One region of the Streptomyces sp. NPDC093071 genome, then DNA from elsewhere that is predicted to be linked to it. Evidence: riboswitches for the same ligand, from Rfam matches in the RefSeq annotation. Region 1 holds a riboswitch; the other holds the start of a gene.
What was found. A riboswitch is a leader RNA that binds a small molecule or an ion and turns the genes downstream of it on or off. The one in region 1 is predicted to bind thiamine pyrophosphate.

Region 1 (4,740 bases):
GTCGAGCACGGCCCGCGCCCCGAACCGCACGGTCGCCCCATCGAGTCTCAGCATCAGAACTCCCCGGAGGTCCGGTCGGTGCGGAGCCGTTCGAGCAGCAGCAGGGACACCGCGCACACCACCATCAGAATCGTCGAGAGGGCCATCGCCTGGCCGTAGTTGAGCTCGCCGGGCCGGCCGAGCAGCCGGGCCACCGCGACCGGCAGCGTCGGGCTGTCGGGCCGGGCGATGAACACGGTCGCGCCGAACTCGCCGAGCGAGACCGCGAACGCGAACCCGGCCGCGATGAGCAGCGCCCGCCGCACCAGCGGCAGGTCCACCTCCCGCCAGGCCCGCCACGGCGAGGCGCCGAGCACGGCCGCCGCCTCCCGCAGCCGCTCGTCGACCGCGCGCAGCACCGGCAGCATCGTCCGGACGACGAAGGGGACGCCGACGAGCGCCTGCGCGAGCGGGACGAGGATCCAGCTCGCGCGCAGGTCGAGCGGCGGCTCGTCGAGCGTGATGAGGAACCCGAAGCCGACGGTGACGGCGGAGACCCCGAGCGGCAGCATCAGCAGCGCGTCGAAGCCCCGGACGAGCCGCCCGGCTCGCCGGGTGAGCGCCGCCGCCGCGAGCCCGCCGATCACGACGGCGATGGCGGTGGCGGCCAGCGCGTACCGCAGCGAGTTGCCGATCGCCTCCAGGGGCGGCACCAGGAAGGTCCCGCTCTCGTCCAGCGAGCCGAGCGCCCGGTAGTAGCCGAGCCCGTACCCCCCGGGGCCGGCGAACGAGCGCTCCACGAGCACGCCCAGCGGCAGCAGGATCAGGAGCGCCACCGAGACGAGGACGCCGCCGAGCAGCGCCCACTGCCCGGCGCCGCGCGGCCGGCGCGCGGTCCGCTCCGGCGGTACGAGCCGCAGCGCGGTCTCCCGCCGCCGTACCGTCCACGCGTGCAGGGCGAGGATCGCGCCGACCGCGGCGAACTGCACGAGGGTGAGGACGGCGGCCGTCCGCAGGTCGAGCAACCGGGCGGTCTGCCGGTAGATCTCCGCCTCCAGGGTCGTGTACGCGTCCCCGCCGAGGATCTGCACGACGCCGAAGGAGGTGAAGGTGAAGAGGAAGACCATCAGGGCCGCCGCCGACACGGCCGGGACGAGCGCGGGCAGCGTCACCGTCCGCCAGGCCGTGAAGCGGGAGGCGCCGAGGACCCGGGCGGCCTCCTCCTGACGCGGGTCGAGCTGTGCCCAGAGGCCGCCGACGGTCCGGACGACGACCGCGTAGTTGAAGAAGACGTGGGCGAGGAGGATCGCCCACACGCTCGTGTCGAGCCGCAGCCCCCACAGCTCGTCGGTGAGCCCGTTGCGGCCGACGAGGGCCAGGAACGCGGTGCCGACCAGGACGGTGGGCAGCACGAACGGCACCGTGACCACGGCCCGCAGGACGCTCTTGCCGGGGAAGTCGAAGCGGGCGAAGACGTACGCGCCGGGCAGGGCGACGAGCAGCGTGAGGCCGGTGGAGGCGAGCGCCTGCCAGGCGGTGAAGCCGAGCACGTCGAGGATGTCCGGCCGGCCCAGCGTCTCGCCGATCCCGCCCAACCGCCAGCTGCCGTCGGGCCGCAGCCCCCGGTCCACGATGGACACGACGGGCCAGGCGAAGAACACCGCGAAGAACGCGACGGGCAGGGCCATGAGCCCCAGCCGCGCCGCGTTCCCCCGCGGGTCGCGCCTTACTTCAGGACGAGCGACGACCACTGCTGGATCCACGCGTCGCGCTTCTCGGCGATCTTCCCGGGCTCCATGGTCTCCGGCTTCTCCACGACCACGCCGTGCTTCGTGAACAGCTCCGGCAGCACCGCGTCCTTCGCCACCGGGTTGACGAACATCTGGAGCGGCATGTCCTCCTGGAACTTCTTGGAGATCAGGAAGTCGATCAGCGCCTTGCCGCCCTCGGGGTTCTTCGCGCCGTTCAGCAGGCCCGCGAACTCCGTCTGCCGGAAGCAGGTGCCGGTGGACACCCCGGTCGGGGCGACCTTCGGCTGCGGCTCGCCGTACAGCACCTCGACCGGCGGGCTGGAGGCGTACGACACGACCAGCGGCCGGTCGCCCTTGGCCTGCTTGCCGCCGGCCGAGCCGGAGAACTCCTGGTTGTAGGCGAGCTCCCAGCTGTCGACGGTCTTCACGCCGTTGGCCTTGAGCTTCTTCCAGTAGTCCTGCCAGCCGTCGTCGCCGTACTTCGCGGCCGTGCCGAGGAGGAAGCCGAGGCCCGGGGAGGACCGCTCGGGGTTCTCGACCACCAGCAGGTCCTTGTACGCGGGCTTCGCCAGGTCGTCGAAGGTCACCGGCGGTGCCAGCTTCTTGTCGGCGAAGTACTTCTTGTCGTAGTTCACGCAGATGTCGCCGGAGTCGATCGGGGTGACCCGGTGCTCCCCGTCCAGGTGGTACTCCGCCGGAATCCGGTCGAGCCCCTTCGCCTGGTACCCGACGAAGATCCCGTTGTCGAGGGCGCGGGAGAGCAGGGTGTTGTCGACGCCGAAGAAGACGTCGCCCTGCGGGGAGCCCTTGGTCAGGATCTCCTTGTTGACGGCCTCGCCCGCGTCGCCGGCCTTGAGGACCTTGACGGTGAAGCCGGTCTGCTTGGTGAACTCGGCCAGGACCTCCTTGGAGGCGTTGAACGAGTCGTGGCTCACGAGGGTCACGGTCTTCGGCGCGGGCGCGCCGGACTTGCCGGCGTCCTGGCCGGCGCCGTCGGTGCCGCAGGCGGCGAGGGCGGTGACGCCGAGCGCCGCGAGGACCGCGACGGCGGCCTGCTTCTTGATGCTCACTGAAGTTTTCCTCCTGGGTGGGACCAGGAAGAGACGCGGCCCTGCCCGTGTCCGGCGGACCGGACGCGGGCAGGGCGCAACAGCTCGAGTTACGACCGAACTTCCTACCCAGAATGACCTGGGCGAGGTTCAGAGGGTCTGCGGTCTGACGGACACCGCACTCTCAGCGCTGTGGCGCTCCCCTGTCGGAATATGGAGATGTGTTCGAGCTCAGAGTACAAGCTCAGCGCTCGGCGGCGGCCAGCTGTCCACAGGCACCGTCGATCTCCTGACCTCGGGTGTCCCTCACGGTCACCGGCACGCCGTGCCGCGCGATCGCCTCCACGAAGGCCTTCTCGTCCTCCGGGCGGGACGCCGTCCACTTCGAACCGGGCGTCGGGTTCAGCGGGATCAGGTTGACGTGCACCCGCTTGCCCTTGAGCAGCCGGCCGAGGAGGTCGCCGCGCCAGGCCTGGTCGTTGATGTCCCGGATGAGGGCGTACTCGATGGAGATCCGGCGGCCGGACTTCTCCGCGTACTCCCAGGCCGCGTCGAGGACCTCCCGGACCTTCCAGCGCGTGTTGACGGGCACGAGGGTGTCGCGCAGCTCGTCGTCGGGGGCGTGCAGCGAGACCGCGAGGCGGCACTTGAAGCCCTCGTCGGCGAAGCGGAGCATCGCGGGCACGAGCCCGACGGTGGAGACGGTGATGCCGCGCTGGGACAGGCCCAGGCCGTCCGGCTCGGGGTCGGTGAGACGGCGGATGGCGCCGACGACCCGCTTGTAGTTGGCGAGCGGCTCGCCCATGCCCATGAAGACGATGTTCGAAAGCCGCGCCGGGCCGCCGGGGACCTCGCCGTCGCGCAGGGCCCTCATGCCGTCCACGATCTGGTGCACGATCTCGGCGGTCGACAGGTTCCGGTCGAGGCCGGCCTGCCCGGTCGCGCAGAACGGGCAGTTCATCCCGCAGCCGGCCTGCGAGGAGATGCACATGGTCACCCGGTCCGGGTAGCGCATGAGCACCGACTCGACGAGGGTGCCGTCGTGCAGCCGCCACAGGGTCTTGCGGGTGGTGTCGTCGTCGCACGAGATGTGCCGCACCACGGACATCAGGTCGGGCAGCAGCTCCCCGGCCAGCTTCTCCCGCGAGGCGGCCGGGATGTCGGTCCACTCGGCGGGGTCGTGCGCGTACCGCGCGAAGTAGTGCGTGGACAGCTGCTTGGCGCGGAAGGGCTTCTCGCCGATCGCGGCGACGGCCTCCTTCCGCTCGGCGGGCGTGAGGTCGGCCAGGTGCCGCGGCGGCTTCTTGGCTCCGCGGGGGGCGACGAAAGTGAGTTCTCCGGGCTTGGGCATGGTGCTACCAGTGTCGCAGAGATACGAAGAGGGACCCGCCGCCCTGTGGACAACGGGTCCCTCCTCCAAAGAACCGCAGGTCAGCCGGTCCATGCCGTGTCGACGTGCGACTCCGCCGCGTGGACCGTGACCGGTCAGCCGGTCCCGACGAACAGCGCGAGCAGCAGCCACACCACCGGCGCCGTCGGCAGCAGCGAGTCCAGCCGGTCCATGATGCCGCCGTGACCGGGCAGCAGCGTGCCCATGTCCTTGATGCCCAGGTCCCGCTTGATCATCGACTCGCCGAGGTCGCCGAGCGTCGCGCTCGCCGCCACCGCGAGGCCGAGGATCAGACCCTGCCACCAGATCCCGTCGTCGATCATGAACTGCATACACAGCGCGCCCGCCGCCATCGCGAACGTCACCGCGCCGACCAGGCCCTCGCGGGTCTTGCCGGGGCTGATCCTCGGCGCCAGCTTGTGCTTGCCGAAGCGCCAGCCGATCGCGTACGCCCCGGTGTCGCTGACCACCGTCAGGATCAGGAAGGTGAGCACCCGCTCCGGACCGTCGTCCGCGGTCAGCAGCAGCGCCACGAACGTCGCCAGGAACGGCACGTAGAACGCGGCGAACA
Region 2 (4,740 bases), on a different contig from region 1:
TCCGCCGGGAGCGTCTCGTCGTGGAACTCGCGGGCGGTGTCCGGGTCGAGGGCCAGGTTGAACTGGTCCTCCCAGCGGAACTCGAAGCGCGCGTCCGAGAGCGCGTCGTCCCACTCCTGGGCACCCGGGTGGCCCTTGGCGAGGTCCGCCGCGTGGGCCGCGATCTTGTAGGTGATGACGCCGGTCTTCACGTCGTCGCGGTTGGGCAGGCCCAGGTGCTCCTTGGGCGTCACGTAGCAGAGCATCGCCGTGCCCCACCAGGCGATCATCGCCGCGCCGATGCCCGAGGTGATGTGGTCGTACGCGGGCGCGACGTCCGTGGTCAGCGGGCCGAGCGTGTAGAACGGCGCCTCCTCGCAGATCTCCTGCTGGAGGTCGATGTTCTCCTTGATCTTGTGCATCGGGACGTGCCCGGGGCCCTCGATCATCGTCTGGACGTGGTGCCGCTTGGCGATCGTGTTGAGCTCGCCGAGCGTCTTCAACTCCGCGAACTGCGCCGCGTCGTTGGCGTCCGCGATCGAGCCGGGCCGCAGGCCGTCGCCGAGCGAGTACGTGACGTCGTACGCCGCCAGGATCTCGCAGAGCTCCTCGAAGTGCGTGTAGAGGAAGTTCTCCTTGTGGTGCGCGAGGCACCAGGCGGCCATGATCGAGCCGCCGCGCGAGACGATGCCGGTCTTGCGGCGCGCGGTGAGCGGCACGTACGGCAGGAGCACGCCGGCGTGCACCGTCATGTAGTCGACGCCCTGCTCGGCCTGTTCGATCACCGTGTCCTTGTAGATCTCCCAGCTCAGCTCCTCGGCCCTGCCGTCGACCTTCTCCAGGGCCTGGTAGAGCGGGACGGTGCCGATCGGCACGGGGGAGTTGCGCAGCACCCACTCGCGGGTGGTGTGGATGTTGCGGCCGGTGGACAGGTCCATGACCGTGTCGGCGCCCCACTTGGTCGCCCAGGTCATCTTCTCCACCTCCTCCTCGATGGAGGAGGTGACGGCGGAGTTGCCGATGTTGGCGTTGACCTTCACCAGGAACCGCTTGCCGATGATCATCGGCTCGATCTCCGGGTGGTTGACGTTCGCCGGGAGCACGGCCCGGCCCGCCGCGATCTCCTCGCGCACGACCTCGGGGGAGACGTTCTCGCGGATCGCGACGTACTCCATCTCCGGCGTGATCTCGCCACGGCGGGCGTACGCGAGCTGCGTCACCGCCTGGCCGGAGCGGCCCCGGCGCGGCAGCCGGGGGCGGCCGGGGAAGACGGCGTCGAGGTTCTTGAGGCCGCCGCCGCGCGGCGAGGTGTGCTTGATGCCGTCGTCCTCGGGGCGGACCGGGCGGCCCGCGTACTCCTCGGTGTCGCCGCGCGCGATGATCCAGTTCTCGCGCAGCGGCGGCAGGCCCCGCCGCACGTCGGTGTCGACGGTGGGGTCGGTGTACGGGCCGGACGTGTCGTACAGCGTGACGTCCTTGCCGTTGGTGAGGTGCACCTGACGGACCGGCACCCGCAGGTCGGGGCGCGATCCCTGGACGTATCCCTTGTGCCAGCCCGGCGTGCGGCCTTCCTGGCTGGTGGCAGGCGTGCGTGCATCCTGAATGGTCATGAGACCGATCTCCCTACGCCGGCATTACCCGGTAACAGGTTCGGCGGTCGGCGCAGCCTCCTCCCGTACGTACATCGGTACGCGCGTACGGTGATCAGCGCCCTCTCAGCCCGGTGCTCCGAGCTCCCGCGTGTGCAAAGGTGTCACCACGCTAGCGTCATCCCGGGCGTGCTGAACAGTGGGCCCCCGCCGTTCTTGCGATGATCGGTCGGTGACTTCCCCCCAGCAGCCCCCCGAGCCCCACGACCACTCCCACGGTCCGGGCCCCTCCCACGGCCATGGATCCGGGCATGGACACAGCCACGCGCACGGGCCCGCCGCGCCCGTGTCCCGACACCTCCGCAAGGTCATCGCCGCCGTCCTGGTCCCCTTCGCCACCGCCGTCCTGGTCGGTCTCGCGGTCCTGTGGCCCGGCGGCGCCCCGCCGCACGAGCGCACCGGCGTCGGCTTCGACCGGCAGACCGAGCAGGGCAGGGTCGTCTCCGTCGAGCAGGTCGACTGCAAGGCCGTGAACGCGGGTCAGGTCCCGCCGACCGGCGACACCTCCACCCCGGAGGGGCGCGAGGCGGTCGAGGCCCAGCAGGGGGAGTGCAAGCGGGCGAAGGTCGAGGTCACCACCGGTCCGAACAAGGGGCGCGAGTTCACCGAGATCGTGCAGCCGGGCGCCCCGCGCCAACTGGAGGAGGGTCAGGGCGTGGTGGTGGCGTACGCCCCCGACGCCCCGTACGACCTGCAGTATTCGGTGACGGACGTGAACCGCAAGGTGCCGTTGGCGGTGCTCGCCGGCATCTTCGCCCTCGCGGTCGTGGCGGTCGGGCGGATGCGGGGGCTGATGGCCCTGGTCGCGCTCGCCGTGAGTTTCCTGGTGCTGATGTTCTTCATCCTGCCCGCGATCCTGCAGGGGTCGAATCCGCTGGTGGTGGCGGTGGTCGGATCGAGCGCGATCATGCTGATCGCGCTCTATATGTGCCACGGCCTCTCGGCCCGCACCTCGGTCGCGGTGCTGGGCACGCTGATCTCGCTGCTGCTCATCGGACTGCTCGGCTCGCTCTTCATCGGCTGGGCCTCGCTCAGCGGCAACACCGACGACAACACCGGCCTGATCAAGGGGCTCTATCCGGACATCGACATGTCCGGCCTCCTGCTGGCCAGTGTGATCATCGGTTCGCTCGGTGTGCTCGACGACGTGACGGTCACCCAGACCTCGGCCGTCTGGGAGCTGCACCAGGCCGATCCGGGCATGGGACCGCGCGGCCTGTATCGGGCGGGGATCCGGATCGGCCGCGACCACATCGCCTCGGTCGTGAACACGCTGGTGCTCGCCTACGCGGGCGCCGCCCTGCCGCTGCTGCTGCTCTTCTCCATCGCGCAGAGCAGCATGGGGACGGTGGCCAACAGCGAGCTGGTGGCCGAGGAGATCGTCCGGACGCTGGTCGGGTCGATCGGTCTGGTGGCGTCCGTCCCGGTCACCACGGCGCTCGCGGCGCTCGTGGTCTCCGCCGACCGCGCGGAGGGCACCGACCGCCCGGGGACCGGCGGCCGGAAGCCCTCACCGGCGCGGGGCGGACGCCGCCGACGCGCCAAGTGACGCGCACGCACCGGGTGGTACGTCCGGTCCGTCGGCGCGCCGGCTCGGGGGGTCGGCCACGCGGAAGGGTCCGGATCGGTACGGGTCGGTGACGGTGTGCTCGTCTCAGGCCGGGCCGGCGTTCTCCTCGGCGAGGATCCGGCCCAGCGCCGCCTCCAGGTTGTCCTCGAAGTCGCCGAGTGTCCGTTCCTGACCGAGCGGAACCAGCTTGTCCGTACGGTCGAGGAAGGCGACGAGCGGCGGCGCGCTGGCCCGGAACAGGGCGCGGTCACCGCCGACCTGGAGCCGGATGGAGACGTCCGAGAGCCGCTCGGGCTCGGTCGGGGCGATGTGCACATCGCCGTCCCCGCTCGGCCGGTTGATCCCGTCGAGCAGCAGTTCACGGCCGAAGGCCCAGGTCACGGGTGCGTCCCCGGGGAGGTGGAACGTCATCCGCACCGCATAGGGATCCCGGGTCTCATACCGCAGTTCGACCGGGATCTTGAAGGAGAGCTCCTCGGAGACGAGGAAGCTCATCAGGACCTCGGCCTGAACCGACTCTCGCATCATGTACCCCGCAGTAGATGAAGCAGTTGTGTAAACACAGCTGCTGAAAGCTGTGACCGAAACGGCCAGGAATGATCCCCCGTGGCCCTCTTGACGCAATCGTGCTGTAAGCACTAGCAGATCACAAGGAGTGATTTTTCAGATACTGATAGAGAACGCGAGCGACCCGAAGAGCCTTCCGATCTCGGTGCGTAGTCGCTCGACTGCTGGGAGCAACCGTTCTTGCTGGTGGAGGGGGAGGGAAATCGCCATTGCGGCCGCCGCGGAGCCCACGGTGAGGGGGATTGCGGCGCAGACCGTGCCGAGCGCATATTCCTGACGCTCCACCAGGGGTTCCATTCTCCCCAAACCGCCCAAACGATCCAAAAGCGCACTTCGGTTACTCACCGTGTACGGGGTGATGGATTCCACCGGGTGGCGGTCAAGGTGGTCTTGACGAGTTCCCGGATCAAGTTGGCTCAAGATGCACTGCCCGATCGCATGAGCGTGCGCCGTCTCGCGGAAATCGGCCCATTCCTCCACTGCGGGGGCGGAGGGGGTGTCGGCGACGGCGACGAGCTCGACCTCTCCCTCGCGGTAGACGGCGAAGTAGATCGGGACGCCGATCTCGTCCCGCCAGCGGGCGAGAGAGTTTTCGATCTTGATGCGACGATTCTGCACAGCCGCGCCGCCGGCCAGCCTGACGGCGGCGTCCCCCAGGACGAACACGCCCTTCTCGCGGAGCAGATAGCCCTCGTGCGTCAGGGTGCGGAGCAGGTGGTACGTGGTGGGCAGCGGAAGGCCGGTCTCACGGGCGAGCTGTTTCGCCGGGGCGCCGTCCGGGTGGGAGGCGACCGCCTCCAGGAGTCTCAGCGCGCGTTGCACCGAGCCGATCAGGGTAGGAGCGGTCGTCTGCGAAGCCATGGCCAAAGGTCACCCCCAGGCGTGACGACGGATGCGTCGCACCCGCCCGCGGGGGCCGCCCCCGCGCCCGCCGGGCCTGGGAAACCGCTGGTCAGTAAGGAGGTCTACGCCTGT

Region 2: it holds a riboswitch for thiamine pyrophosphate, as region 1 does, so the genes downstream of both, thiC (phosphomethylpyrimidine synthase ThiC) here and ACIQD7_RS32350 (thiamine ABC transporter substrate-binding protein) in region 1, are expected to answer to the same signal.

What each region holds. Positions count from the first base shown of each region.
Region 1 is NZ_JBIVPH010000014.1:102,060-106,799, forward strand. Features, by position in the region: gene ACIQD7_RS32340 (ABC transporter ATP-binding protein) at 1-54, opposite strand, end outside; gene ACIQD7_RS32345 (ABC transporter permease) at 54-1,667, opposite strand; gene ACIQD7_RS32350 (thiamine ABC transporter substrate-binding protein) at 1,706-2,800, opposite strand; TPP riboswitch at 2,884-2,994, opposite strand; gene rlmN (23S rRNA (adenine(2503)-C(2))-methyltransferase RlmN) at 3,024-4,130, opposite strand; gene ACIQD7_RS32360 (phosphatidate cytidylyltransferase) at 4,265-4,740, opposite strand, start outside.
Region 2 is NZ_JBIVPH010000005.1:181,085-185,824, forward strand. Features, by position in the region: gene thiC (phosphomethylpyrimidine synthase ThiC) at 1-1,589, opposite strand, end outside; TPP riboswitch at 1,583-1,729, opposite strand; gene ACIQD7_RS21615 (YibE/F family protein) at 1,801-3,177, shown strand; gene ACIQD7_RS21620 (SsgA family sporulation/cell division regulator) at 3,283-3,723, opposite strand; gene ACIQD7_RS21625 (IclR family transcriptional regulator) at 3,862-4,626, opposite strand.